One region of the Streptomyces sp. NPDC051662 genome, then DNA from elsewhere that is predicted to be linked to it. Evidence: riboswitches for the same ligand, from Rfam matches in the RefSeq annotation. Region 1 holds a riboswitch; each other region holds the start of a gene.

Region 1 (9,659 bases):
TGACCGACAGCGCGGCCACCCTCCGTACCGACCACACCGGCACCGGCCGCATGGACACCGACCACACGGGCACCGACCGGACCCGCGCCACCGTCCAGGAGCTGCTGCGCCGCATAGCGGAGGGCGATCCCGGCCGGATCGCCGCCCTCTTCGCGGAACGGGTCGACTGGCGGATCGCCGAGAACCCCGCCGTCCCATGGCTCCGGCCGCGCGCCATCCGCGCCGATGTCGCGGACCACTTCCGTGAACTGGCCGAGGGCCAGACCCCCGATCCGGCCGCGGGTTCGGTCGACGCCCTCGTCGTGGAGGGTACGGAGGCGATGCTCAGCGGCACGCTCGCGGGGACCGTACGGACCACGGGCAAGGCGTTCCGCTCACCCTTCGCGATGCGGCTCACCGTCGAGGACGGCCTGATCACCGGCTATCGCGTCTACGAGGACAGCTTGGCCATCGCCGCCGCCTGCACGCCCGGTCGGTCCTGAGCGGCCAGTACCACCACCTCCTCGACGGCGAAGGCGACCCCCACCTCGGCGCCCTCCTCCGGCGCGTCGCGCAGCCCGCACTCGGCCTCGATGTCCGGCGCGCCGACGGGTCCGTCGGGCTGTAGCAGTACGGTGACGCGGCCACCCGTGAACGTACGCGCCCCGACCGTGCAGCGCAGCCCTTCGCCGGGGGCCACGAGACGTACGCCGGCGGGCCGTACCAGTACCGTCCGCTCGCCCTGGGCCGATCCGCCGGGGACCGGGATCCCGCCCCAGACCGTGTCGGCGAGCGCGCCGCTCACCGTCGCGTCCACGACATTGCCGAAGCCGAGGAAGCGCGCGACGAAGGCGGAGGCGGGCTGCTGCCAGACCTCCAGCGGCGTGCCGGTCTGGGCGATGCGGCCGTCGCGCATCACCACCACCCGGTCGGCGAGCGCGAAGGCCTCGCCCTGGTCATGGGTGACGGCGAGCACGGTCGTACCCAACCGTCCGAACAGGCCGCGCAGTTCGACCACGAGCCGTTCGCGAAGGCCCCGGTCCAGCTGGCCGAGCGGTTCGTCCAGCATCAGCAGCCGCGGGCTCGGCGCGAGCGCGCGGGCCAGCGCGACCCGCTGCTGTTCGCCGCCGGACAGCTCGGCGACGGCCCGGCGGCCGGCCCCCGGCAGTCCGACGAGGTCGAGCAACTCCTCGACCCGGCGGGCCTGTTCGTCCCGGGCGGCGCCGCGCATCCGCAGCCCGAAGGCGACATTGCCGCGCACGTCACGCTGTGGGAAGAGCTGATGGTCCTGGAACATCAGGCCGACCCCGCGCCGGTGTACGGGTACCCCCGACTGGTCGGCGCCGTCGAGCGCCACCCGTCCGCCGGCCGGCTCCTGGAGCCCGGCGACCACCCGCAGCAGAGTCGATTTGCCGCTGCCGCTCGGCCCGAGCACACAGACGATCTCGTGCTCGGCGATCTCCAGATCCACCGCGTCGAGCGCGGTGCGGGCGCCGAACCGTACGGTCACGTCCGACAGGGTCAGCAAGGCCATCAGAACTCTCCCGAGCGGTCGGTACGGATACGTTCCAGCGCCAGCAGCGACACCGCGCACACCACCATCAGGACCGTGGAAAGGGCCATCGCCTGCCCGTAGTTCAGCTCGCCGGGCCGCCCCAGCAGCCGCGCCACGGCCACCGGCAGCGTCGGCCGGTCCGGTCGCGCGATGAAGACCGTCGCGCCGAACTCGCCGAGCGAGACGGCGAACGCGAATCCGGCGGCGACCAGCGACGCCCGCCGTACCATCGGCAGATCCACCTCCCGCCAGGCGCGCAGCGGCGACGCCCCGAGGACGGCCGCCGCCTCGCGCAGCCGTCCGTCCACCGCGCGCAGCACCGGCAGCATCGTCCGTACGACGAAGGGGACCCCCACCAGCGCCTGGGCGAGCGGCACCAGGATCCAGGAAGCCCGCAGATCCAGTGGCGGCTTGTCGAGCGTGATCAGGAAGCCGAAGCCGACGGTCACGGCCGAGACCCCGAGCGGCAGCATCAGCAGCGCGTCGAGGCCCCGTACGAGACGGCCCGCGCGCCGGGTGAGCGCGGCGGCGGCCAGTCCGCCCACCACCAGCGCGATGGCGGTCGCGACGAGCGCGTACCGCAGGGAGTTCCAGACCGCCTCCAGCGGCGGTACGAGGAAGGTGCCGCCGCTGGAATCCACCGAACCGAGGGCCCGGTAGTAGTCGAGTCCGTACCCGCCGGAACCGCTCAGGGAGCGTTCGACGAGGACCCCCAACGGCACCAGGATCAGCAGCAGTACGGTGCCGAGCACCCCGCCGAGCAGCGCCCACTGCCCGGCGCCGCGCGGCCGGTGGGCGGTCAGCGCGGGGTCGACCAGCCGCAGGGCGCCCTCCCGCTTCCGTACGGTCCACGCGTGCACCGCGAGGACCGCGCCGACCGCCGCGAACTGCACCAGCGTGAGCACGGCGGCGGTGGGCAGATCGAGGAGTTGCGCGGTCTGCCGGTAGATCTCCACCTCCAGGGTGGAGAAGCCGGGGCCGCCCAGGATCTGTACGACCCCGAAGGAGGTGAAGGTGAAGAGGAAGACCATCAGCGCGGCGGCGGCGACGGCGGGGCCGAGGGCGGGCAGGGTCACCCGCCACCAGGCCGCGAGCCGTCCCGCGCCGAGTACCCGCGCCGCTTCTTCCTGACGCGGGTCGAGCTGCGACCACAGGCCGCCCACCGTCCTGACGACGACCGCGTAGTTGAAGAAGACATGCGCGAGAAGGATCGCCCAGACGGAGGTGTCGAGCCGGGGGCCCCACAGCTCGTCGAGGAGTCCGCCGCGCCCGAGCAGCGCCAGGAAGGCGGTGCCGACGACCACCGTCGGCAGTACGAACGGGACGGTGACGACCGCGCGCAGCAGCTGTTTGCCGGGGAAGTCGAAACGTGCGAAGACATAGGCGCCCGGCAGCGCGATCAGCAGGGTGAGCGCGGTGGAGGCGAGCGCCTGCCAGGTGGTGAACCACAGGACGTCGAGGATGTCCGGGCGGGTCAGTACGTCCCCGATCCGGCCGAGCCGCCAGCCACCGTCCGTCTTCAGCCCCCGGCCGACGATCGCGGCCACCGGGTAGGCGAAGAAGACCGCGAAGAACGCGACGGGCAGGGCCATGAGGGCGAGCCGGACGGCGTTTCCGCGCCCCCGGCCCCGGCCGCGCCCCGACCGTCCTCCCCCTGGCGTCCTGGGTGTTACTTCACTACGAGTGAGGACCACGACTGGATCCACTGCTCACGGTGGGCGGCGATCGTCTCGGGCGCCACGGTCCCGGGGGTGTCGACGGTCGCGCCGAACTTCGTGAACAGCTCGGGCAGCGGGACGTCCTTGACCACGGGGTTGACGAACATGTTCAGCGGCATGTCCGCCTGGAACTTCTCCCCGATCAGGAAGTCCAGCAGCGCCTTGCCGCCGGCCTCGTTCTTCGCGCCGTCCAGCAGACCGGCGAACTCGGTCTGCCGGAAGCAGGTACCGGTGGCGACCCCGGTCGGCGCCTCCTCGGGCCGGGGCTCGGCGTACAGCACCTCGACCGGCGGGCTGGAGGCGTACGAGACGACGAGCGGCCGGTCGGCCTTGGCCTTCTTGCCGCCGGCTGAGCCGGAGAAGGTGTCGTTGTACGCCTGCTCCCAGCTGTCCACGACCTGGACGCCGTTGTCCTTCAGCTTCTTCCAGTAGTCCTGCCAGCCGTTGTCGCCGTAGCGCGCGACCGTGCCGAGGAGGAAGCCGAGGCCGGGTGAGGAGGTGGCCGCGTTCTCGGTGACGAGCAGGTTCTTGTACTGGGGCTTGATCAGATCGTCGAAGGACCGCGGCGGCGCGAGCTTCTTGTCCGCGAAGTACTTCTTGTCGTAGTTCACACAGATGTCGCCGGTGTCGATGGGGGTGACGCGGTTCTTGTCCTTGTCGAGCCGCGTGCTCTCCTCGACGCGGTCCAGGCCCTTCGCCTCGTACGGCGTGAACAGGCCGTTGTCGAGGGCACGGGACAGAAGGGTGTTGTCGACACCGAAGAAGACATCGCCCTGGGGCGAACCCTTCGTCAGGATCTCCTTGTTGAGTGCCTCACCGGCGTCGCCGCTCTTCAGCACCTTGACCGTGTATCCGGTCTCCTTGGTGAACTCCTTCAGCACGGCGGGCGAGGCGTTGAACGAGTCATGGCTGACGAGGGTGACGGTCTTCGACCGCGAACCGCCGTCGCCGGACGACGTGGAGCCGTCGGACCCGCCGCAGGCGGCGAGCGCCGAGACACCCAGCGCGGCGGCGAGCGCGCCGGCGGCGGCCCTTCTCGTACTGGCACGGGAACTGCTACGGGTACTGCTCACTGACTTTCCTCCTGGGATGTCCAGGAGAAGACGCGGCCCTGCCCGGAGTCCGGCCGGACTCCGGGCAGGGCGCTACAGCTTGAGTGGTGTCCGAACTTCCTACCCAGAATGACCTGGGCAAGGTTCAGAGGGTCTGCGACCGCTGCCCGCTCCCACGGACATGTGCCGCACTCTCAGCGCTGTGGCGCTCCCCTGTCGGAAAATATGCAAAGCGTTCAGGCCAAGGTTACCCCCTGGCGCCGTACGGGCTCCTACCGCTCCGAGGCGGCCAACTGTCCGCACGCTCCGTCGATCTCCTGGCCCCGCGTGTCCCGTACGGTCACCGGCACCCCATGGGCCGCGATCGCCTCGACGAACGCCTTCTCGTCCTCGGGGCGCGACGCCGTCCACTTCGAGCCGGGCGTCGGGTTGAGCGGGATCAGATTGACGTGCACCCGCTTGCCCTTGAGCAGCCGGCCCAGCCGGTCGCCGCGCCACGCCTGGTCGTTGATGTCGCGGATCAGCGCGTACTCGATGGAGACCCGGCGGCCCGACTTCTCCGCGTACTCCCAGGCGGCGTCCAGTACTTCCCGCACCTTCCACCGCGTGTTGACCGGGACGAGGGTGTCGCGCAACTCGTCGTCGGGAGCGTGCAGGGAGACCGCGAGCCGGCATTTGAAGCCCTCGTCGGCGAAGCGCAGCATCGCGGGCACCAGACCGACCGTCGAGACGGTGATCCCGCGCTGCGAGAGGCCCAGGCCGTCCGGCTCGGGGTCGGTCAGCCGGCGGATCGCCCCGACCACCCGCTTGTAGTTGGCGAGCGGCTCGCCCATACCCATGAAGACGATGTTGGACAGCCGCGAAGGACCGCCGGGGACCTCGCCGTCCCGCAGCGCGCGCATCCCGTCGACGATCTGGTGCACGATCTCGGCGGTGGAGAGGTTACGGTCAAGACCGGCCTGGCCGGTGGCGCAGAACGGGCAGTTCATCCCGCAGCCCGCCTGCGAGGAGATGCACATGGTGACCCGGTCCGGGTAGCGCATCAGCACCGACTCGACGAGGGTGCCGTCATGCAGCCGCCAGAGGGTCTTACGGGTGGTGTCGTCGTCGCACGAGATGTGCCGTACCACCGACATCAGGTCGGGCAGCAGCTCCGTGGCGAGCTTCTGGCGCGCGGCGGCCGGGATGTCGGTCCACTGCTCGGGGTCGTGCGCGTACCGCGCGAAGTAGTGCTGGGACAGCTGCTTGGCGCGGAACGGCTTCTCGCCGATCGCGGCGACGGCCTCGCGTCGCTCGGCGGGGCTGAGATCGGCGAGATGCCGCGGGGGCTTCTTGGCTCCGCGGGGCGCGACGAAAGTGAGTTCTCCGGGTGTCGGCGGGGCCATGAAAAACCAAATCTCCTCGGTGCGGCGAGGCCGGGCTCCCCCCGCCGTGGCGGGGGGTACGGCAGGGCTGTGCCGGTGCCGGGAGACCTCACGGGAACGGCTTCACAGCCGCGGGGCTCAAAAGGGCCCGCCACCCGTGAGTGGCGAGCCCTTTCAGGGTAACCGGTACCGCTCAGCCCGAGCCCACGAAGAGGACCAGCAGCAGCCAGACCACCGGCGCCGTGGGCAGCAGGGAGTCCAGCCGGTCCATGATCCCGCCGTGGCCGGGCAGCAGTGTGCCCATGTCCTTGATGCCGAGATCCCGCTTGATCATGGACTCGCCGAGATCACCGAGGGTGGCACTGGCCGCGACCGCGAGGCCCAGCAGCAGCCCCTGCCACCAGACACCGTCGTCGATCAGGAACTCCATGCAGAGCGCACCCGCCGCCATCGCGAAGACGACGGCTCCGGCCAGTCCCTCCCTGGTCTTGCCCGGGCTGATACGGGGCGCCAGCTTGTGCGTGCCGAAGCGCCAGCCGACCGCGTACGCGCCCGTGTCGCTGACGACCGTCAGCACGAGGAACATCAGCACCCGCCAGGGACCGTCGTGCGCCGTGAGCATCATCGCGACGAAGGTGGCCAGGAACGGTACGTAGAACGCGGCGAAGACCCCCGCCGTGACATCTCTGAGATAGCCCTCGGGCGGTTCCGTCATCCGCCAGATCAGCACCGCGAGCGCGGTGAGGGCCATCGCGACCCAGGCACCCTCCGCCCCCCGCGCGTATCCGGCGATGACCATCGCGGCGCCACCGACGGCCAGCGGGACGAGCGGTGCCTTGATGCCCTTCTTCTCATCGAGCCGTGAGGTCAGCTCCCACAGCCCGATCACCACCGCGATCGCTATGACACCGATGAAGACGGCCTTGACGATGAAGAGCGAGGCCGCGACCACCGCGCCGAGCCCGACGCCGACCCCTATGGCCGCACGCAGGTCACGTCCGGCCCGCTTCTTCGGCGGGGGAGGCGGAGGCGCTGCCATGGGCTCCTGCGGAGTCTTGTCACGGAACAGGGGGCCGCCCGGCCGGGCAGCCCCCCGGTCGTCACGCTGGTCCCCGTTGTCGACGGGTCCGTCGGGCACGATGGGCATGGGCCGAGTCTGCTGTGCGGGATGCTCATCGTACGCGGGACCCGCCGGGAGGGCCCCCGGGTCGGTCGGTCCCCAGTATCCGGCTGTCGACGAGGCTCCCCGGAAAGAGTCGTTCATCAGACTTCGAGCAGCTCGGCTTCCTTGTGCTTGAGCAGCTCGTCCACCTGCGCGACATACTTCGCGGTGGTGTCGTCGAGCTCCTTCTCGGCGCGGCGGCCCTCGTCCTCGCCGACCTCGCCGTCCTTGATCAGCTTGTCGATGGTCTCCTTGGCCTTGCGGCGGACCGCGCGGATCGAGATCTTCGAGTCCTCGGCCTTGGTCTTGGCGACCTTGATGAACTCCTTGCGGCGGTCCTGCGTCAGCTCGGGGAACACCACCCGGATGATGTTGCCGTCGTTGCTCGGATTGACACCGAGGTCGGAGTCGCGGATCGCCTGCTCGATATTGCGCAGCGCGCTCTTGTCGAACGGGGTCACCACGGCCATCCGCGCCTCGGGCACGGCGAACGAGGCCAGCTGGTTGATCGGGGTCAGGGCACCGTAGTAGTCCGCCACGATCTTGTTGAACATCGCCGGGTGCGCCCGCCCTGTGCGGATCGCGGCGAAGTCGTCTTTGGCGACCAGGACGGCCTTCTCCATCTTCTCCTCGGCCTCGAGGAGGGTCTCTTCGATCACCACTTGCTCCTGCGTGTCTTGAGTGGGCCCGGCGTACGAATCGGCCGGCGGAACCTGCGTCGCGTCTTGTCCTGCACGGTGTCCGACCGGCAGGGCTTTGTCCATCCCCGTATGGGGCAGCCCCGGATCAGCTCCGGGTGCCCTGGTCGCTCACGAGTGTGCCGATCTTCTCACCCTTGACCGCACGCGCGATATTGCCTTCCTTCAGCAATTCGAAGACGAGGATCGGCAACTTGTTGTCCTGGCACAGCGTGATGGCGGTCATGTCGGCGACACGGAGATCACCGGCGATCACCTCGCCGTACTCCAGGGCGTCGAACTTGACCGCGGCGGGATTGGTCTTGGGGTCGGAGTCATACACCCCGTCGACCCCGTTCTTCCCCATCAACAATGCCTCGGCGTCGATTTCCAGCGCGCGCTGGGCGGCCGTGGTGTCCGTCGAGAAGTACGGCATGCCCATACCGGCGCCGAAGATCACGACACGTCCCTTCTCCAGGTGACGCACGGCGCGGAGGGGGATGTAGGGCTCCGCGACCTGGCCCATGGTGATGGCGGTCTGGACACGGGAGTCGATGCCCTCCTTCTCCAGGAAGTCCTGGAGGGCGAGGCAGTTCATGACCGTGCCGAGCATGCCCATGTAGTCGGAGCGCGCCCGGTCCATGCCGCGCTGCTGGAGTTCGGCGCCCCGGAAGAAGTTGCCCCCGCCGATGACGACCGCGATCTGGGCGCCGTCACGGACGACGGCGGCGATCTCGCGGGCGATGGCGTGGACGACATCGGGGTCGACGCCGAGCGCTCCCCGGCCGGCGAACGCCTCACCGGACAGCTTCAGCATGAAGCGGCCGTGACCGTGGCCCCTGCCGTCGTCACTCTTGTTGCCGTCGTCGCTTGTGTCGGCCTGTTCCATGGAGATCTCCTCGTGCGCATACGAAGAAGGCCACTGCCGGGGTCCTCGCGGTTCCCTGTGCGGCAATGGCCTCCTCGTCAGATCTGCGGCCGCCCGGCAGGTACCCGGACGACTGCGTCAGACCCTATCGGGGTCTTCGGTTGATCGCGTACAGACTCAGACGCCGACCTTGATGCGCACGAAGCGCGTCAGGGCGACACCGGCCTCGTCCAGGATCTTCTGAACGGACTTCTTGTTGTCCTTGGCGAACGCCTGCTCCGTGACGACGACCTCCTTGAAGAAGCCGTTGACGCGACCCTCGACGATCTTCGGCAGGGCGGCCTCGGGCTTGCCCTCCTCGCGCGAGGTGGCCTCGGCCACGCGGCGCTCGTTCTCGACCGTCTCGGCCGGGACCTCGTCGCGGCTCAGGTACTTCGGGGCGAAGGCGGCGATGTGCTGCGCGACGTCCTTGGCCACCTCGGCGTTCTCCTTGTCCAGCTGGACGAGGACGCCGACCTGCGGCGGGAGGTCGGGCATGGTGCGGTGCATGTAGGCGGCCACGTAACCGCCGGTGAACTGCGCGAAGCGGTCCAGGACGATCTTCTCGCCAAGGTTGGCGTTCGCCTCGTCGACATACGCCTGCACGGTCTTGCCAGCCTCGATTTCGGAGGCGAGCAGCGCCGGGAGGTCGGCCGGGGACGTCGCCGCGACGTGGGCGGCGAGGGTGTTGGCGACGGTCTGGAACTTGTCGCCCTTGGCGACGAAGTCCGTCTCGCACTTCAGCTCAAGCAGGACACCGGACGTCTTGTCCTCGGAGATGAGGGAGACGACGGCGCCGTTCTCGGCCGAACGGCCCTCGCGCTTGGCGACGCCCTTCTGGCCCTTGACACGGAGAAGCTCGACGGCCTTGTCGACGTTGCCGTCCGCCTCGTCGAGCGCCTTCTTGCAGTCCATCATGCCGGCGCCGGTGAGCTCACGGAGCTTCTTGACGTCAGCGGCGGTGTAATTCGCCATGATCTGTAATTCTCTCTCGAAGGTCTGAAGGATCTACGGGTGAACGGCGGGGGCCGGTGGGCCCCCGCCGTCAACTACCGAACCTGGTAAAGGTCAGGCCTGCTCGGTGTCCGCGGCCGGAGCGGCCTCGGCGGGCGCCTCGGCCTGCTCCGCGTCGGCGACCTTCTCCGTCTCCGCGGAGGTCTGGACTTCGCCCTCGGCCTTGGCCTCGGCCGGCTTCTCGGCGTCGTCCTTCTTCTCGCCCTCAAGCAGGTCGCGCTCCCACTCGGC
Region 2 (9,659 bases), on a different contig from region 1:
TGCGAAACCCATCAACCTCCTTTTTTCCAAGCTTGTTCATTATTTTTGATCATGCAGAAACGTGCCTGCTGCCGGGTGCATATGCGACCGGCCCCACCGCCCCTCAGCGCCCTACTATCGGCTCGCCATGACAGCAGCAGGGAAACACCAGGTGAGCCGGACGGACACAACCCGCCGGGGCAGCCGGCAAAGTCGGGCGGGCATCCGGGACGTAGCCGCCGCAGCCGGTGTCTCCATCACGACTGTCTCGGACGCGCTCAACGGCAAGGGACGGTTACCCGACGCCACCCGACGCCATGTCCGAGAAGTCGCAGAGCGCCTCGGCTACCGGCCTTCCGCCGCCGCCCGAACCCTCCGTACCGGCAAGTCAGGGCTCATCGGCCTGACCGTGACCACATACGGGGATGAACCTTTCACCTTCACCGAGTTCGCCTACTTCGCCGAGATGGCCAGGGCCGCGACCTCCGCCGCGCTCGCCCGCGGTTACGCCCTCGTCATCCTCCCCGCCACCTCCCGCCATGACGTCTGGTCGAACGTCGCCCTCGACGGCACCGTCGTCATCGACCCCTCCGACCACGATCCGGTCGTCACCGAACTCGTCCGCCAGGGCCTTCCCGTCGTCTCCGACGGCCGGCCCGCGGGCACCCTCCCCGTCACCGCCTGGGTCGACAACGACCACGAGGCGGCCGTCCTCGAACTGCTCGACCATCTCGCCGCGGCCGGAGCGCGCAGGATCGGCCTGCTCACCGGCACCACCACGGACACCTACACCCGGCTCTCCACCACCGCCTATCTGCACTGGTGCGAGCGCGTCGGCCAGGACCCGGTCTACGAGTCCTATCCCGCCCATGACCCGTGCGCCGGGGCCGTCGCCGCCGACCGGCTGCTGGCCCGTCCCGACCGCCCCGACGCCGTCTACGGTCTCTTCGACCCCAACGGCACCGACCTGCTCGCCGCCGCCCGGCGCTACGGGCTGCGCGTTCCCGAGGATCTGCTGCTGGTCTGCTGCAGCGAGTCCACGGTCTACGCCGCGACCGAACCGCCCATCACCACGCTCTCGCTCAAGCCGCGCCGTATCGGTACCGCCGTCATCCAGCTCCTGATCGACGCCATCGAGGGGATCGACAACGGCCGGCCGGTCGAGCAGGTGATACCGACCGAACTGATCATCCGGACCTCTTCCCAACGGCGGCCCCCGCGCACCACGGTCAGCGCGCCCCGGTCCCCCGCGGGCGACTGACCGGGGGCCGAGAGCTGAGGCCCGCCGAGGCCCGAGGACAACGGACGGTACGGTCCCCGGGCCTGTGGAGCGGTCCCGGAGACCTGTCGGGCGGCCCGGAGAACCGCCCCACGGTCCCGGAGATTCTCGGGCGGGCCCAACGACTCGCCGGAACAGACCCGGAGACTCGCCGAACACCCTCGACGACTCGCCGAACTGTGCCGGAGACTCACCGCCCCAGAGGCCGGAAGAAGGACCAGACCTTTTCGCAATTCGGGCGATCGGCGTGAAAACAGCCGTTGAACCCGAGGTCCCGCCGAATTCTCCCCCCTGGTGCGTCACAGAGCGGGAGCGGCGTTCCTATGATGGGCGCACGACACCACGGACCTCGTCCTACCTGCGATGGGCTCACCCCCATCCAGCCCGGCGGGCCCGAGAGGTGTACGGCGGCGCGACGGTGGTGGAGGGGTCGATGACACAGGGGGCCGGCGAGGGACCCGTGGTGCGGACGGCGACGTTGCGCGACTTCCGCGTACCGCCGTACGCGCAGGTTCCCGTGCAGTCCGGAGAGCCCGGACCGTCCGGCACACCGGCCGACGGCCCGTCAGGGCATCCCGGCAACGCGATCCCGGACCACGAACCGCCGGAGGGCTACACCCCCACCGAGCGCGACCTCCCGGTGATCAACCGCGGGGACACGGTCCAGGTACGGGTCGACGCCGTGGAGCCCTCGGCGCCCGACGGCCGCGGCCCGCTCTACGCCGTCGGCGATGTGCACGGCTATCTCGACGAACTGGTCGCCGCGCTGGCCGCGCAGGACCTCATCGACGCCGACGGCCACTGGGCGGCGGGCAACGCCCGGCTCTGGTTCCTCGGCGACTTCACCGACCGCGGCCCCGACGGCATCGGTGTCATCGACCTCGTCATGCGGCTCTCCGCGGAGGCGGCGGCGGCCGGTGGCTACTGCAAGGCCCTGATGGGCAATCACGAACTGCTGCTCATCGGCGCCAAGCGATTCGGCGACACGCCCGTCAGCTCAGGTGCGGGTACCGCCACTTTCCAGGCCGCCTGGCTGCTCAACGGCGGTCAGCGGACCGATATGGAGCGCCTCCAGGATGTCCATCTGCAGTGGATGTCCCGGCTCGACGCGGTTGTCGAGGAGGACGAGCATCTGCTGATGCACTCCGACACAACGGCTTATCTCGACTACGGATCCACCATCGAGGACGTCAACGACACCGTCCATCAGATCCTCACCCGCAATGACGCCGACGAATGCTGGGATTTGTTCCGTAAGCTCACCAAACGCTTCGCGTTCCGTGACGACGGCGGGCCGCAGGCCGTGCGCGAACTGCTTTCCCAGTACGGCGGACAGCGCGTCGTGCACGGACACAGCCCCATTCCCTATCTGCTCGGCGAAGTCGGTACAGAAGACGCTTCGGACGACGAAGGCGACACAGGCCCGCTGGTGGAAGGGCCGCACGTATATGCCGATGGACTTGCCATCGCGATGGACGGTGGGGTCACCATGGCGGGAAAGCTGCTGGTCGTACAGCTTCCGCTGGACGACTGAATCGATGTGTGACAGGTGAATTCCCGAAACCCCCTGTCACGCCCCGCCACAACAGCCCTACCATCGCCTTATCCGTAGCAGGCTCTCCTCCGTTTCCGCCAACTGCCCGTCCCACGCGGGCGAACCGGCCCTACGGAGCATCGGGGGATGCACATGAACAGCGCTCCACACCTGCTGAGCGAGGATCGCGCGGATTTCGAGCGAATCCTCGACGAGGCACTGCGCCAAACACATGACCGTGCGGAACTCGCCGCGGTCGGACAGCGGCTCACCAGCGAGCAACTGCGCACGATGGCCCTGAGCGCCACGGCGCTGATCACCACGTCCGCCGCCGCGGAGTACGAGCATTTCGCGAAGGTCCGCGAGGAATTCCGCTCACCGGCGCCCTCTTCCTCATCGGCCCACGACGTCGCCTCGACCCCGTCGGGGAGCGAGGCTCCGGACGCCGGCGCGGGGCTCATGGCCGTTGTCGCCGTGCTGGCGCCGGTACTCGGCGGCACCGCGGCGGTGATCTTCCTGCTTGTCGGCTACCTCCTCAAAGCGCTCAGCCCGCCGCCCGCCTTCGCCCGCAGCATGGTCGCGGTCGGATGGTTCTTCGCCGCCGTGACCGTCGTCGGCCTCCTGGTCGCCGCGGTCGGTCTGCTCGTCACGGCCCTGCGCAATACCGCGACCCAGCTTCCTGCCGAGGACTCGTGGGGCGGCGAGTTGCCCGACGAGGTGGCCCGCGCGCGAGAGGCCTGGCGCCAGGCCCTGCTGGAGCGCGGCATCCTGCCCTTCCTGCGGGCGGCGTTGGCCGACCCGAGCGCCGGCACCCCGGCCGCCCCGCCCGTACCGCGCCAGACACCGCCGGCGAAGCACCTGCCCAAGATCGGCTACAGCCGCCCGGACTTCTCCAGCCCGGACGAGGGCTCGACCGACGGCAGGCGTCCGACGTTCAGCAGCCCGGACTTCTCCAGCCCCGACTTCGGCGGTCCGGAGCACCGGCCGGAGTAGCCCCCGGCCGGTGCTCGGTCCACGCGACGCCTCGACCGCGGAAGCGCCCCGGTGAAAGACGCCCCAGCGACAGGGGTCCCGGCGACGGACACCCCGGCCATGGACGCCCCAGTGAAAGACGCCCCGACGACCGACGCCCTGGTGCCAGACGCTCTGGTGACGGACGCTCGCTCAGTCCGCGAGCGGCAGATACACCCGGTTGCCCGCCGCGGCGAACTCCTTGGACTTCTCCGCCATGCCCGCCTCGATCTCGGCGGGCTCCATCCCGGCGGCCTCCGTCCCGGCCGACTCCATCTCACCGCCGTGCCTGCGCCTGATGTCCTGCGAGATCTTCATCGAGCAGAACTTGGGGCCGCACATCGAGCAGAAATGCGCCGTCTTCGCCGGTTCGGCCGGCAGGGTCTCGTCATGGAACTCCCGTGCCGTGTCCGGGTCGAGGGCCAGATTGAACTGGTCCTCCCAGCGGAACTCGAACCGCGCGTCGGACAGCGCGTCGTCCCACTCCTGCGCCCCCGGATGCCCCTTGGCGAGGTCCGCCGCATGCGCCGCGATCTTGTATGTGATGACCCCGGTCTTCACATCGTCGCGATCCGGCAGTCCGAGGTGCTCCTTGGGCGTGACGTAGCAGAGCATCGCCGTGCCCCACCACGCGATCATCGCCGCGCCGATGCCGGAAGTGATGTGGTCGTACGCCGGGGCCACATCGGTCGTCAGCGGGCCGAGCGTGTAGAACGGCGCCTCCTCGCAGATCTCCTGCTGAAGGTCGATGTTCTCCTTGATCTTGTGCATCGGGACATGCCCCGGGCCCTCGATCATCGTCTGTACGCCCAGTCGCTTCGCGGTCGAGTTGAGCTCGCCCAGCGTGCGCAACTCGGCGAACTGCGCCTCGTCGTTGGCGTCCGCGATACAACCGGGCCGCAGGCCGTCACCCAGGGAGTACGTCACGTCGTAGGCCGCGAGGATCTCGCACAGCTCCTCGAAGTTCTCGTATAGGAACGACTCCTTGTGGTGCGCGAGACACCAGGCGGCCATGATCGAACCACCGCGCGAGACGATCCCCGTCTTACGACGGGCCGTCAGCGGCACGTAGCGCAGCAGCACTCCGGCGTGCACCGTCATGTAGTCGACGCCCTGCTCGGCCTGCTCGACGACCGTGTCCTTGTAGATGTCCCAGGTCAGCTCCTCGGCCTTGCCGTCCACCTTTTCGAGCGCCTGGTACAGCGGGACGGTGCCGATGGGGACGGGGGAATTACGCAGCACCCACTCCCGGGTGGTGTGGATATTGCGGCCCGTCGAGAGGTCCATGACCGTATCCGCGCCCCACCGCGTCGCCCAGGTCATCTTCTCCACCTCCTCCTCGATGGAGGAAGTGACGGCGGAATTGCCGATATTGGCGTTGACCTTCACCAGGAACCGCTTGCCGATGATCATCGGCTCGATCTCCGGGTGATTGACGTTGGCAGGCAGTACGGCCCGCCCGGCGGCGATCTCCTCACGGACGACCTCCGGGGATACGTTCTCCCGGATCGCGACGTACTCCATCTCCGGGGTGATGTCACCGCGCCGGGCATACGCGAGCTGCGTCACCGGCTGCCCGTCCCGGCTCCGCCTGGGCTGGCGCGACCGGCCGGGGAAGACCGCGTCGAGTCCCCGCAGATCGGTCGATCCGCTCCGGAGCAGCCCCCCGCGCGGGGAGGTGTGCTTGAGCCCGTCGTCCTCGGGACGGACCGGTCGGCCCGCGTACTCCTCGGTGTCACCGCGACCGATGATCCAGTTCTCGCGCAGCGGTGCGAGACCCCGTCGTACGTCGGTTTCGACGCCGGGATCGGTGTACGGACCCGACGTGTCGTACAGCGTCACGTCCTTGCCGTTGGTGAGATGCACTTGGCGGACCGGCACCTGGAGGTCCGGGCGTGAACCCTGGACGTATCCCTTGTGCCAGCCGATGGACTTTCCGGTCTCGCTCGGATTCCCCGAGTCGGAGGCAGACGGATGTGTGTCCTGAACGGTCATGAGACCTACTCCCTACGCCGGCATTACCCGGTAACAGGTTCAGCGGTCGGCGCAGCGCAGGTGTCCGGGGAAGTACCCCCGGGACCACACAGTCAGCGCCCTCTCAGCCCGGTGCTCCGAGCTCCCGCGTGTGCAAAGGTTGCCTCCACGCTAGCGTCATATCCGGCGTGCTGAACAGAGGGCCTCTTCCTTCTTGCGATGATCGGTCGGTGACCCCTCCCCAGCAGACTCACGAAGCGCACGGCCACTCGCACAGCCATGGGCCGGCCGCTCCGGTCTCCCAGCACCTCCGCAAGGTCATCGCGGCGGTCCTGATTCCGTTCGCGGCAGCTGTGGCCGTCGGGCTGGCCGTGCTCTGGCCGGGCAGCGCCCCGGCCCATGAGCGCACCGGTGTGGGCTTCGACCGGCAGACGGAACAGGGCCAGGTCGTACGGATCGAACGGGTCGACTGCAAGGACGTCAACGCCTCCCAGCTCCCGTCGACGGGCGACCTCACCAAGCCCCAGGGGCGTGAGGCGCAGCAGGCGGAGACCGGGGAGTGCAAGAAGGCCACGGTCGAGGTCACGACTGGCAAGGAGAAGGGGCGTACCTTCATCGAGGTCGTCCAGCCGGACGCGCCCCGGCAGTTTCACGTGAAACAGGGTGTCGTGGTGGCATACGCACCCGATGCACCGCGGGATCTCCAGTACTCCGTTACGGACGTGGACCGTAAGTTCCCGCTGACGCTGCTGGCCGGGATCTTCGCGCTCGTCGTGGTCGTGGTGGGGCGGATGCGCGGCATCATGGCGCTGGTCGCGCTCGTCGCCTCGTTCGCCATTCTGACGCTCTTCATCCTGCCCGCGATTCTGCAGGGATCGAACCCGCTGATCGTGGCGGTCGTCGGGGCCAGCGCGATCATGCTGATCGCCCTCTATCTCTGCCATGGCCTGACGGCGCGTACCTCGGTCGCGGTCCTGGGCACGCTGATCTCGCTGCTGCTGATCGGACTGCTGGGGTCGGTCTTCATCGGCTGGGCGAGCCTGACCGGCAATACCGATGACAACACCGGGCTGATCCATGGCCTGTATCCCGAGATCGATATGAGCGGTCTGCTGCTGGCAGGCGTGATCATCGGTTCGCTCGGCGTGCTGGACGATGTGACGGTGACCCAGACCTCGGCGGTCTGGGAGCTGCGTCAGGCGGATCCCTCGATGGGGCCACGCGCGCTCTACCGGGCGGCCATCCGGATCGGCCGGGACCATATCGCCTCGGTGGTCAATACGCTCGTCCTCGCCTACGCGGGCGCGGCGCTGCCGCTTCTGCTGCTCTTCTCGATCGCGCAGTCGAGCATGGGAACGGTCGCGAACAGCGAGCTGGTGGCGGAGGAGATCGTCCGGACCCTGGTGGGCTCGATCGGCCTGGTCGCGTCGGTGCCGGTCACGACGGCGCTGGCGGCGCTGGTGGTCTCCTCCGACCGGCAGGCCCCGGAGGCGCCCGCCACGGCACCGTACCCGGCGCCTACGGGGCCGGGCCCCGGGGCGGCTTCCCCGTCCGGACCGGATTCCGCACCCGGCCAGGGCCCAGTGCCTGGACCGGGTTCATCGCCTGGACCGGGCCCAGCGGCGTCCCTCTCGGTGCCGGGACAGAACGCGCTGACCCGCAAGCTCGGTGGCAGGGGACGCCGGCGCAAGAAGTGACCACGCGGGGCCGGACGGCCGGTCAGCCGTCAGCCGGGTCAGCCGGGCCGACAGGGCAACGAGGTCTGCCAGGTCAACCGGGTCAGCCGGCGTTCTCCTCGGCGAGGATGCGGCCGAGTGCCTCCTCCAGATTGCCCTCGAAGTCACTGAGCGTGCGCTCCTGACCGAGCGGAACCAACCGGTCCGTACGGTCGAGGAAGGCCACCAGCGGCGCCGCGCTGACCCGGAAGAGGGCGTGGTCGTCGCCGACCTGGAGCCGCATATGGACGTCGGAGAGGTCCTCCGGAGTGGTCGGCGCGATATGCACATCGCCGTCCCCACTGGGCGTGTTGATTCCGTCGAGCAGCAGCTCACGGCCGAAAGTCCAGGTCACGGGGGCATCGCCGGGCAGATGGAAGGTCATCCGCACGGCATAGGGATCCCTCATCTCGTAGTGGAGTTCCACCGGGATTCGGAACGAGAGCTCCTCGGAGACGAGGAAGCTCATCAGGACCTCGGCCTGGACCGACTCGCGCATCGTGTACTCCGGAGTAGATGAAGCAGTGGCTGGGAATGATCCCGTGGATCCCCTTGACGCAATCGTGCTGTAAGCGCTAGCAGATCACAAGGAGTAATTTTTCAGATACTGATAGAGAAGGCGAGAGAGCTCGCCAGTGATTCGATCTCTCTACGTAACCGTTCGATCGCCGGAAGCAGTCGCTCCTGTTGATGGAGTGGTACGGAAATGGCCACTGAGCCCGCGGTGACTCCGGCCTGGATCGGTACGGCCGCGCAGACGGTACCGAGCCGGTACTCCTGGCGCTCCACCACCGGCTCGGCCGGTCCCAGCGAGCCGAGGCGCGCCAGCAGCGTCCCGCGGTCCGGCACGGAGTAGGGCGTGAGCGGGCGGACGGGATAGCGGTCCAGATGATCGCGGCGGGATTCCTCGTCGAGCCGGCTGAGCAGACACTGGCCGAGCGCGTGCGCGTGCCCCGTCTCACGGATGTCCGCGCCATGGGCGACCGCCGGGGCCGCGGGGCTGTCCGCCACGGAGACGAGATCGATCTCACCGTCGTCGTAAACCGCGAAGTACACCGGGACGCCGGTCGCCTCATGCCATCGGCCGAGCGATTCGGTGATCTTGCTGCGACGATTCTGCTGGCCGTCACCGTGTGCCAGCCGCTGTACGGCGTCGCCGAGGAGAAAGACGCCCTTCTCACGGCGGAGATAGCCCTCGTGGGCCAGCGTGCGCAGCAGGTGGTAGGCGGTGGGAAGCGGCAGTCCGGCCTCGCGTGCGAGCTGCTTCGCGGGAGCCCCGTCCGGATGGGAGCCCGCCGACTCCAGCAGTCGCAGCGCCCGCTGTACCGAACCGATCAGAGTCGGGGCTGTGGTACGTGCAGCTGTGGCCATAGGTCACCCCCAGGCGTGCTGACGGGCGCGAGCCCGCCCGCGGGGGCCGCCCCCGCGCGCCCGCCGCACCCCTGAGGGAACCGAGGGACCGAAGGAACCTTGGGGCGGACCCGAGGAACCTTGAGGCCCCGCCCAGAAAAATCGCACAAACCAATGGTCAGAGCGATCGTCAATGCTGTTTTCCCAGGGCGCGGCAGTGGTTTGCCACTCTAGGGGCAGGCCGGGGTGAGGGATGGTTTCCCCTTCACCTTTCCCTCGCGCGGGCTAACGGCCGTTCGAGCCGGGAGCCCGCCGGGGCCCCTACCAGTCGCCGCGTGACGAGGAGGATGAGGAAGACATGAACTTCCGTACGACATAGACCAGTCCACCGACCAGAGCCACCAGGATCAGCACCTTGAAGAGCAGGCCGACCACGATCGAGATGACCGTCGTGATCAGTCCGCCGAACACGACAAGGACGATCACGGGAACCGCGATCCACTTCACCCACCAGGGCAGCCCTGTGAGTACGTCCCGAACCGCCATCGTCCTTACCTCGCTTCGCCGAGAGCCGAGTATCCATCCTGCTCTCTCGATGCTAGAGCCGAGGGAGCGGTGGCGGAGGCCCCGCGGCCCCCGATCTCCCCTGATCCGACCCTGAGGCGGTCCTGAGGGTCGGGAGGATCGGGAGACGGACGGGGGCGCTGGGGCAGGGACGGCGGAGAAGCGGAACGAACGGGAGGGGCGGAGGGGCGGCGATCAGCCCTCGGGCGGGGAGAACACGACCATCACCCGCAGATCCTCGGTGATGTGATGG
Region 3 (9,659 bases), on a different contig from region 1:
GGCCGGCACCGACTGCGGATCGTGCGTACGCCGTATCCAGTCCCTTCTCGGCCGAGGCGGCTGCCCCCGCCGCGACCTGCTCGACCAGGGCGCTCCCGCGCTCGTGGAACTCGACGTGTCGGAGAGCACGGCCCCGCCCGCGCTGCGGAACGCCGCCTGACCCGGGCGACAGGGCCTAGCTGTCGGGCTGCTCGATCTGCTGGGAGATATAGAGCGGCTCACCGAGCTTCTCGATCAGCTCCAGCTGGGTTTCGAGATAGTCGATGTGGTGCTCCTCGTCCTTGAGGATCGATTCGAAGATCCGCTTCGAGGTGTGATCGGCCTTGTTCCGCATGACTTCGATTCCGCGTTTCAGCCGGTCGACGGCCTCGACCTCGATTTCCAGGTCCGCCCGGAACATCTCGGTCACCGTCTGCCCGACCCGCACATGGAAAAGCCGCTGGTAGTTCGGCAGCCCCTCCAGAAAGAGCAGCCGGTCGGTGAGCAGCTCGGCGTGCCTCATCTCGTCGAACGACTCGGCCCGGGTGTATTTCGCGAGCTTGTACCACCCGTTGTTCTCCTGCATTTTGCTGTGCAGGAAGTATTGATTGATGGCGGTCAGTTCGGCGGTCAGCTGCTCATTGAGGAATTCGATGACCTCGGGGTCGCCCTGCATCGCAGAGGCTCCTTCCAGGCATGTGGCGGGGGCAGAATGCGCGCATCCTCGCACCGTCACCGGGGGCCGTCCAGTAAGTCCACACTTAGCATGGGTTGCCCGATTGATTCCGAACCTGGTCATGACCACCCCTCGCGGTCTGTCACCATGGAAGGCATGGGTCAGCCGGAAAGCCGGGAACGTCAAGAGCCGGAACAGTCCGAGCTACCACCGGGCCAGCGTCTGCAGCGCGGCTGGCCGGTGACCCATTACGGGCCCGTACCGAAATTCCGGCAGGAACGCTGGGAGTTCCGGGTCTTCGGAGCCACCGCCGACGGCGACAAGCACTGCTGGAATCACGAGGAGTTCTCGGCACTGCCGTTCTCCACGGTCGTGGGCGATCTGCACTGCGTCACGAAGTTCAGCATGGTGGGGGCCGAATGGGGCGGGGTCCCGGCGCGTACGGTCGTGGAACTCGCACCGCCGGCGCCGAGCGTCACCCATGTCATGGTCTGGGCCGAGTACGGCTTCAGCTCCAATCTGCGGCTCGCCGACTTCCTCTCGGACCGGACGATATTCGCCACCCACAAGGACGGCGAACTCCTCACCGCCGAGCACGGCTTCCCCGTGCGTCTCGTCGTACCGCATCTGTACGCCTGGAAGGGGCCCAAGTGGGTCCGGGGCGTCGAGTACATGACCGCCGACCGCCGTGGTTTCTGGGAGGAGCGCGGCTATCACAACGTCGGCGACCCCTGGGCCGAGCAGCGCTACTCCTACCAGGAGCTCCCGGGAGACGGCCCGGAGCTGTAGGGACGGGCCCCCGCGTCAGCCGTCGCGCAGCTTCTTCAGCCGCGCCACATCCGCCGCGTGCCCCTCCTTGCCGCCCGGAGTCTCGATCACCAGCGGAACGTTCTCGGTCGCCGGATGCGAGAACAGCTCCCGGAACGGCTCCTCGCCGATGTGTCCCGCGCCGATGTTCTCGTGACGGTCCTTGTGCGCGCCCGCCACCTCCTTGGAGTCATTGGCGTGGATCAGCTTGAGCCGCCCCTCACCGACCGTCTCCACCAGCAGATCCAGCGTCTGCCGCATCCCGTGCGGTCCCGACAGATCGTGCCCGGCCGCGAAGATATGGCAGGTGTCCAGACAGATGCCCAGCTTGGGGTGGGCGTCGAGCGCCTCGAAGTACGGGCCGAAGTCCCAGGTCCGCGAGCAGAGCGAGAAGCCCTGTCCCGCCGTCGACTCCAGCAGCAGGAACGGATCGTCGTCATGGGTCAGCTCGTCGAGAAGCGGCAGCATCAGCTCCCGTACCTGCGCGAGCGCCACGGCGCGCGGCCGTCCGCCGGTCGCCGAGCCCGTATGCACGACCACACCCAGCGCGCCGATCTCCCGGCCCCTGCGCAGGCTGTGCCGCAGGGACTCCACCGACTTCTCGGCGGTCGCCTCCGTGTGCGAGCCGAAGTTGATCAGATACGGCGCGTGCACATACGCCGGGATGCCCTCCGCCGCGCACCGCGCGCGGAACAGCTCGTCCTGCGTCGGATTGCCCGGGGGCGTCGCCCAGCCGCGCGGATTGGCCGCGAACACCTGGACGGTCTCGGCGTCCAGCTCACGCGCGTAGGCCAGGCCGGTCGAGGCGAGGCCGCCGGCCACGGGGACATGGCCGCCGACAGGGTTGCGCATACTTCTAGAGCCCCTTGGTCGTGATGGTGATGGAGCTGCCCTCGGGGGCCTGCCGGCCGCCCTCGACCGACTGCTTGCCCACGGTGTCCCCCAGGAAGGGGAAGCCCCGGTCGACGGTGACCTCGAAGCCCGCCTCTTCCAGCAGCCGCGTGGCCTCGTCGGTCTTCTTGCCGGTGACATCGGGTACGGAGATCATCCGCGGCCCCTTGGAGACCGTCAGCGTGACCGTCTCGCCCCGGGCCAGCTGGGCACCCTCGGCGGCGGACTGCCGGGCGACCGACCCCGCGTCCTCGTCGGAGTTCACCCGCTCCGCCGCGACCTTGACCTTGAGCCCCTCGCCCTCCAGCTCCGAGGTGGCGTCCTCAACGGACTCACCGGTCACATCGGGGACATCGACCGGGCTGCCCTTGCTCACCAGGAGCGCGACCCCGGAATCCGGCCGTACCTCGCTCCCGGACGCCGGGGTCGAACCGATCACGGCGCCCTGCCGGATGTTGTCGTCGAACTCTCGTGTGACGACCCCGGCCGCCAGCCCGGCGTTCTTCAGCGCCCGCCGGGCCTCGCCCAGCGGCATGCTCTCCAGATCCGGGACCTTGACGATCTCCGGGCCGCGCGAGATCACGATCGTCACCGAGCCATTGCCGCGGATACGCGCGCGGGGCTCGGGGTCGCTGCCCATGACCGTGCCGCGGTCGAAGGCGTCGCTGAAGTCCCTGGTGACCCTCACCTCAAGGCCCGCGTCGGCGAGCCGCTTCCTCGCCTCCTGCTCGCTCCGGCCGAGCACCGAGGGGACGTGCGTGAACTGTCCGGAATTGATGTACCAGACACCCGTACCGATACCGAGCACCAGCAGTACGGCGACCACCGCCGCGACGACGCCCCGCCGGGGCATGACGAACCGGCGGCCCGCCGGAGGCGCCGTCTCCAGCCGGCTGGTGCGGTTCGGCGTCTCGTCCTCCTCCTCGACGGGCCGGATGCGCGGAATCACCGTCGTACGGCTGAGGGCGTCGGCCCCGTCGGCCGGCTCGGGCCTGGCCCGCGGCGGTACGGCGTCCAACTGCGCGTCGGTCAGCGCGGCCCGTGCCTCCCGCGCCATCGCGAGCAGCGCCACCGCGTCGGCGGGCCGCGTCTCGGGGTTACGGGCGGTCGCCGCCGCGACCAGTTCGTCCAGCTCGACGGCGAGCCCCGGCACGGCGGCCGACGGCGCGGGCACGTCCTCGTTCAGATGCCGGTAGAGCACCTGCGCGGGGGTGTCCCCGCCATGCGGCTTGGCACCGGTCAGCATCTCGTGGAGGACGACCCCGCAGGCGTACACATCGACGCGGGCGTCCGACGCGCCGTCCTCGATCTGCTCGGGCGCCAGATACGACACCGTTCCGAGGACGCTCCCGGTGGTGTTCGTGACATCGCCGACCGCCCGCACGAGTCCGAAGTCGGCGACCTTGACCCGGCCGTCGTCCCCTATCAGCACGTTCTCCGGCTTCATGTCCCGGTGCACGAACCCCGCGCGGTGCGCGGCCCCCAGCGCGGCCAGCACCGGCTCCAGAATGTCCAGCGCGGCCCGCGGCCGAAGCGCCCCACGCTCCCGCACGACATCGCGCAGCGTGCACCCCGCGACATACTCCATCGCCAGATAGACGTACGCGCCCTCGGCGCCCTGGTCGAAGACCGCGACGACATTGGGATGCGCCAGCCGGGCCACCGACTTGGCCTCGCGGATGAAGCGCTCGACGAAGGTGACGTCGGCGGCGAGGGCGGGGTGCATCACCTTGAGGGCGAGGACCCGGTCGAGCCGGGTGTCGACGGCCCGGTAGACCGTGGCCATACCGCCCACAGCGATCCGCGCGTCCACGCGGTAGCGGCCGTCGAGCACGCGCCCGACGATGGGGTCTTTGAGGCTCGTATCCACGCGCCCGAGTCTACGATCTGCGGGGAGCGGTTTCCGGGGTGCGTTTCGGCTGGGGCCGGTTTTCGGGTGCGGGTGGTTGCCGGTGGTCGCTCCGGGCTCGCATCCGGGACTGCATGATTTACGGCGCGCAGCAGCCGGACGTCTAGATGCGGGCGTTCGCGCGCCACAAATCACGCTCTACGTCCCGGACACGACCCCTGCGCGCCCCCCTTCACCGCCCGTCACGGACTGGCCCGGTCGTGCGCGAGGCGGACCACCGGGGGAGGGGGTCGGGGTCGTAGGAGGTGCGTGTCCGGACACTAAAGCGTGATTTGTGGCGCACGGACGCCCGAACCATCGACTGGGCGGAGTCGCGCCGTAAATCATGCCGTCCGGACATGTACCTCCGGAGGCCCCGGCCCCCGGCACCACAACGCACCCCGCGCCGAAGGCGCACCGCACCCCGCCCCCCGCCGGACGGCGCACCGCGCCGAAGGCGCACCGAACCCCCCGCCGGGAGGCGCCCCCGCCTCTAGGGGAACGCCGGCCTCTCCCTGTCCAGTGACGCCACCCCCTCCACCGGCGACGACGCCCAAGCGATCCGCCGCCGCGGCATCCGGCCCGCCCGCCACGCCAGCCGGCCCGCCGATACCGCGTACCGCATCGCCTCCGCCATCAGTACCGGCTCCCGCGCCCGCGTCACCGCCGACGCCAGCATCACCGCCGCGCATCCCAGCTCCATCGCCAGCGACGCGTCCGACGCCGTACCCGCCCCCGCGTCCAGGATCACCGGCACCCCCGCCCGCTCCACGATCAACTCGAAGTTGTGCGGGTTGCGGATGCCGAGCCCGGAGCCGATCGGCGAGCCCAGCGGCATGATCGCCGCGCACCCCACGTCCTCCAGCTTCGCGGCGAGCACGGGGTCGTCATTGGTGTACGGCAGGACGGTGAAGCCGTCGTCGACCAGGGTCTCCGCCGCGTCGAGCAGTTCGATGGGGTCGGGCAGCAGCGTGCGCTCGTCCGCGACGACCTCCAGCTTGATCCAGTCCGTACCGAGCGCCTCGCGGGCGAGCCGCGCCGTGAGTACCGCCTCGCCGGCGGTGAAGCAGCCCGCCGTGTTGGGCAGCGCGCGGATGCCCAGCGAGTCGAGTACGGACAGGACGGAGCCGTGTACCGCGGGATCGATGCGGCGCATCGCGACCGTGGTGAGTTCGGTACCGGAGGCGATCAGGGACCGTTCCAGCACGTCGAGGCTGGGCGCGCCGCCCGTGCCCATGATCAGCCTGGAGGCGAACGTGGTGGAGCCGATGGTCAGCGGATCGTCGGCCATGGTTCAGCCCCCCTGGACCGCGGTGAGGATCTCGACGCGGTCGCCGTCGCTGAGTGGTGTGCCCGACCAGCGGGTGCGCGGGACGACCGTCTCGTTGACGGCCGCGGCGACCCCCGAGGGCGCCGGGGTGAGCGTGGCGACCACGACGTCGAGGGTGGTGGCGGGCGCGAGCTCGCGGGGCTCGCCGTTCACGGAGATGTTCATACGGGCTGCTCCTGAGGGATGGCCGCGACGGGTGAGCGGCGCGAGGAGAAACGCGACGGGGAGAAGGCGCGGGCCTCCGGGGGAAGCTCACCGGTCGTCAGCACCGCGGCCATCGCGTCGCCGGTGACGGGTGTGAGCAGGACCCCGTTGCGGTAGTGGCCGGTGGCGAGGGACAGCCCCGGCAGCGCGGTGGGCCCGAGCAGCGGCGCGTTGTCCGGTGAGCCGGGACGCAGCCCGGCGAGGGTCTCGGTGAGCGGCAGTTCCGTGATGCCGGGGACGAGTTCGTGCGCGTCCCGCAGCAGTTCGTACACTCCGCCCGCCGTGACCGTGGTGTCCCAGCCCAGTTCCTCGCTGGTGGCGCCGACGACCAGTTCGCCGTTCTCGCGCGGCACCAGATAGATGTGGCTGCCGCGCACCACGGCCCGGACCGTCCTGGAGAGGAAGGGCGCGTACGTACCGGGCACGGTCAGCCGCAGGACCTGGCCCTTGACGGGCCGTACGGGCGGCAGGACATCGGCCGGTACGCCCCCGAGCCGGCCGCTGAGGCTGCCGGCCGCCAGTACCACCTGGTCCGCGGTGAGCGCGCGGCCGTCGGCCAGGACGGCGCCGGTGGCCCGGTCGCGTACGACGGAGAGCCGGTCGGCGTGGCCGCGGTGGAAGACCACCCCGGCCCGTTCGCACGCGGTCAGCAGGGCCGCGGCCAGGCGGCGGGGATCGATCTGATGGTCGCCGTCGACGCGCAGACCGCCGCGGACGCCCGGCGCGAGCATCGGTTCCAGACGTCGGCACTCGCGGCCCGTGAGCCACTGGGACGTCAGCCCCGAGCGCTGCTGGAGGTCGTGCAGTTCACGCAGCTGGGCACGGTCGTCGGTGTCCAGGGCGACCGCGAGGGTGCCACAGGCGCGATAGCCGGTGTCCCGGCCGCTCGCCGCCTCCAGTTCGGCGACGAAGTCCGGGTAGCGCGCGGCGGAGGCGAGGTTGAGGCCGAGCAATGTCTCCTCGCCGTGGTGGAGTTCCGTGACGGCGGCGAGCATCCCCGCCGCGACCCGCGCCGCGCCGCCGCCCGGCTCGGGGTCGGTGACGGCGGTACGCAGCCCGCGCCCCGCCGCGCGCCAGGCGGTGACCAGGCCGATGAGCCCGCCCCCGATGACGAGGACGTCGGAGCCCGTACCGGTTCCTTGATGGGGTGACTGCATGGGCGTCCAGCCCCTCCCTTCGCCGGCATGACCCGGATCAGGTTCGTACGGTCGGAGGCCGCCTCAGCCTCCCTCTCAGCCCGGTGCGTCCGGACTCCCGCGAGGTAGTGTCGAAAGCCAGACTAACGCCCTGTCCTCCGCCTTGTAAGGGAGCGATGGCGGTGGCCCGTTCACTGGACGGCCTCGTCCGCCGCCGGGTACGAGGGGCGGGGACACGGGCGTGAAGGGCGGCCTCCGACGGATGTTCCGTCAGCTTGTGTGAGGCGGGCTGTCTAAGGTGATCGGGTGAGCGAGCGACAGCAGGGACAGCGGGAGCCGGCAGCGGCGGGACAGCCGCGGGTGGTCATCGTCGGCGCGGGCATGGCGGGGGTGCAGACCGCGGTGGCCCTGCGGGAGAAGGGCTTCGGCGGCCCGGTGACGGTGCTCGGCGCCGAGCCGCATCCGCCGTACGACCGGCCGCCGCTCTCCAAGGCGGTCCTGCTGGGCAAGGCCGAGAGCTCGGCCTTCGACATCGATTTCACGGCGCTCTCCGTCCGGCTCAGGCTCGGGCTCGATGTCACCGGACTGCGCCCCGGCGCACGGGAACTGGACACCGCGCGCGGGCCCGTCCCGTACGACGTGCTGGTCATCGCGACCGGCGCGGAACCGATCGGTCTGCCGGGCACCGAGTCGCTGCCCGGGGTCCATCTGCTGCGCACGCTGGACGACGCGGAGCGGCTGCGTCCGGTACTCGGCCGACGACAGCGGGTCGTGGTGGTCGGCGCCGGATGGATCGGCGCGGAGTTCACCACCGCCGCCCGGGAGGCGGGCTGCGCCGTGACCGTGGTGGAGGCGGCCGACCGGCCGCTCGCGGGCGTCCTGCCCGCCGAGATCGCCGCGCCCATGACCCGCTGGTACCCGGAGTGCGGGGCCGAACTGCTGACGGACGCCCCGGTGGCCGGTGTCGAACCGGGCGCGGTGATCCTCGCCGACGGCCGGCGGCTGGCCGCCGACGCGGTGGTCGTGGGCATCGGCGCGCGGCCCGCGACGGGCTGGCTGGCCGGATCGGGCATCGAGCTGGGCCAGGACGGCGCCATCGTGGCGGACGAGCGGCTGCGGACCTCGCTGCCCGAGGTGTACGCGGTCGGTGACTGCGCCTCGTTCCCCTCGGCCCGTTACGGAGAGCGACTGCTCGTACATCACTGGGACAACGCGCTCCAGGGGCCGCGCACGGTCGCCGCGCAGGTGACCGGCGAGACCGACGCGGTCTACGACCCCGTGCCGTACTTCTGGTCGGAGCAGTTCGGCCGCTTCGTGCAGTACGCGGGCCACCACGCGGCCGGCGACACCCTGGTGTGGCGCGGCGATCCGGCCGAGAGCGCCTGGTCGGTGGTGTGGCTGCGGGACGGCCTGCCGACCGCGCTGCTGGCCGTCGGCAGGCCCCGGGATCTGGCCCAGGGGCGCAAGCTGATCGAGGCGGGCGCGCGGCTGGACCCCGAGCGGACCGCGGACCCGTCCGTACCGCTGCGCGAAGCCGCCCTCTGACCTCGGGCGGGAGCCCGTCCCGGGCCCCCGGCCCCGCCGGGGCGGCGGCCCGATTGGGGCTCCTCGGCTACCGTCTGTCAGTCCGGGATGGCACGCTTGTCCTTGTGACCGAGATTGACGCAAAGATCGATGCTCTCGTCCCCGCCTGGCTCCACCTGCCGGACATCGCGGAAAAGCTCGATGTCGAGGTGACGCGTGTGCGGCAGCTGGTGAAGGAAGGCCAGCTGATCGCGGTGCGCCGCGGCGAGAACAGGACGCTCCAGGTGCCCGCCGCCTTCATCGACGGCAACAAGGTCGTCAAGGGGCTCGCGGGCACCCTGACGCTCCTGAGGGACGACAGCTTCACCGACGAAGAGATGCTTGAGTGGCTCTTCACCCCCGACCCCACGCTGCCGGGCACGCCCGCGCAGGCGCTCAGTGAGAATCGCGGCACGGAGGTGAAGCGCCGGGCCCAGGCGCTCGCCGTCTGAGACATCACCATCCGCGGTGCGCGGCGGCCCCGTACGACCGTCCGGTCGTGGGCCGGCCGCCGCGCACCGCCGACCCAACACCACGGGGGGATCTTCCATGTCCACGGCTTCCGCGTCGCTCTCCGACGCCCGGCTCTATCTGTGCACGGACGCCCGTAAGCGGCAGGGGGATCTCCCCGAGTTCCTCGACGCGGTACTCGCGTCGGGCGTGGACATCGTGCAACTGCGCGACAAGGGCATGGAGGCGGCCGAGGAGCTGGACCATCTCCGGGTCTTCGCGGACGCCTGCCGTCGGCACGGCCGGCTGCTCGCCGTGAACGACCGCGCCGATGTGGCCCATGCCATCGGCTCCGACGTGCTGCATCTGGGACAGGGCGATCTGCCCGTCCCCGCCGCGCGCGCGATCCTCGGGGACGCCCCGCTGATCGGCCGTTCCACCCATGCCGAGGCCGAGGTGGACGCGGCGGTCGCCGAGCCCGGCGTGGACTACTTCTGTACGGGCCCCTGCTGGCCCACCCCCACCAAGCCGGGGCGCCACGCGCCGGGGCTGGGACTGGTGCGGTACGCCGCGTCCCGTGCCACGGAGCGGCCCTGGTTCGCGATCGGCGGGATCGACGCGGCCAATCTCGACGAGGTGCTGGACGCCGGTGCGCGCCGGGTCGTCGTCGTACGGGCGATCACCGAGGCCGACGACCCGGCGGCGGCGACCGCGGCCCTGGCGAAGCGGGTGCGG

What was found. A riboswitch is a leader RNA that binds a small molecule or an ion and turns the genes downstream of it on or off. The one in region 1 is predicted to bind thiamine pyrophosphate.
Region 2: it holds a riboswitch for thiamine pyrophosphate, as region 1 does, so the genes downstream of both, thiC (phosphomethylpyrimidine synthase ThiC) here and AB0M67_RS17865 (thiamine ABC transporter substrate-binding protein) in region 1, are expected to answer to the same signal.
Region 3: it holds a riboswitch for thiamine pyrophosphate, as region 1 does, so the genes downstream of both, thiO (glycine oxidase ThiO) here and AB0M67_RS17865 (thiamine ABC transporter substrate-binding protein) in region 1, are expected to answer to the same signal.

The regions. Positions count from the first base shown of each region.
Region 1 is NZ_JBFAZD010000009.1:278,451-288,109, reverse strand. It holds gene AB0M67_RS17880 (nuclear transport factor 2 family protein) at 51-482, shown strand; gene AB0M67_RS17875 (ABC transporter ATP-binding protein) at 431-1,513, opposite strand; gene AB0M67_RS17870 (iron ABC transporter permease) at 1,513-3,126, opposite strand; gene AB0M67_RS17865 (thiamine ABC transporter substrate-binding protein) at 3,204-4,325, opposite strand; TPP riboswitch at 4,404-4,529, opposite strand; gene rlmN (23S rRNA (adenine(2503)-C(2))-methyltransferase RlmN) at 4,577-5,689, opposite strand; gene AB0M67_RS17855 (phosphatidate cytidylyltransferase) at 5,862-6,932, opposite strand; gene frr (ribosome recycling factor) at 6,932-7,489, opposite strand; gene pyrH (UMP kinase) at 7,617-8,396, opposite strand; gene tsf (translation elongation factor Ts) at 8,553-9,389, opposite strand; gene rpsB (30S ribosomal protein S2) at 9,483-9,659, opposite strand, start outside.
Region 2 is NZ_JBFAZD010000004.1:200,745-210,403, reverse strand. It holds gene AB0M67_RS08650 (LacI family DNA-binding transcriptional regulator) at 128-1,240, shown strand; gene AB0M67_RS08645 (metallophosphoesterase) at 1,692-2,792, shown strand; gene AB0M67_RS08640 (hypothetical protein) at 2,940-3,785, shown strand; gene thiC (phosphomethylpyrimidine synthase ThiC) at 3,957-5,798, opposite strand; TPP riboswitch at 5,791-5,936, opposite strand; gene AB0M67_RS08630 (YibE/F family protein) at 6,008-7,474, shown strand; gene AB0M67_RS08625 (SsgA family sporulation/cell division regulator) at 7,557-7,991, opposite strand; gene AB0M67_RS08620 (helix-turn-helix domain-containing protein) at 8,093-8,863, opposite strand; gene AB0M67_RS08615 (DUF5326 family protein) at 9,164-9,388, opposite strand; gene AB0M67_RS08610 (cupin domain-containing protein) at 9,602-9,659, opposite strand, start outside.
Region 3 is NZ_JBFAZD010000002.1:341,846-351,504, reverse strand. It holds gene AB0M67_RS04260 ((2Fe-2S)-binding protein) at 1-160, shown strand, start outside; gene bfr (bacterioferritin) at 176-655, opposite strand; gene AB0M67_RS04250 (sulfite oxidase-like oxidoreductase) at 812-1,444, shown strand; gene AB0M67_RS04245 (deoxyribonuclease IV) at 1,460-2,314, opposite strand; gene pknB (Stk1 family PASTA domain-containing Ser/Thr kinase) at 2,319-4,223, opposite strand; gene AB0M67_RS04235 (thiazole synthase) at 4,735-5,532, opposite strand; gene thiS (sulfur carrier protein ThiS) at 5,536-5,736, opposite strand; gene thiO (glycine oxidase ThiO) at 5,733-6,932, opposite strand; TPP riboswitch at 6,930-7,043, opposite strand; gene AB0M67_RS04220 (FAD-dependent oxidoreductase) at 7,293-8,456, shown strand; gene AB0M67_RS04215 (Rv2175c family DNA-binding protein) at 8,561-8,926, shown strand; gene thiE (thiamine phosphate synthase) at 9,024-9,659, shown strand, end outside.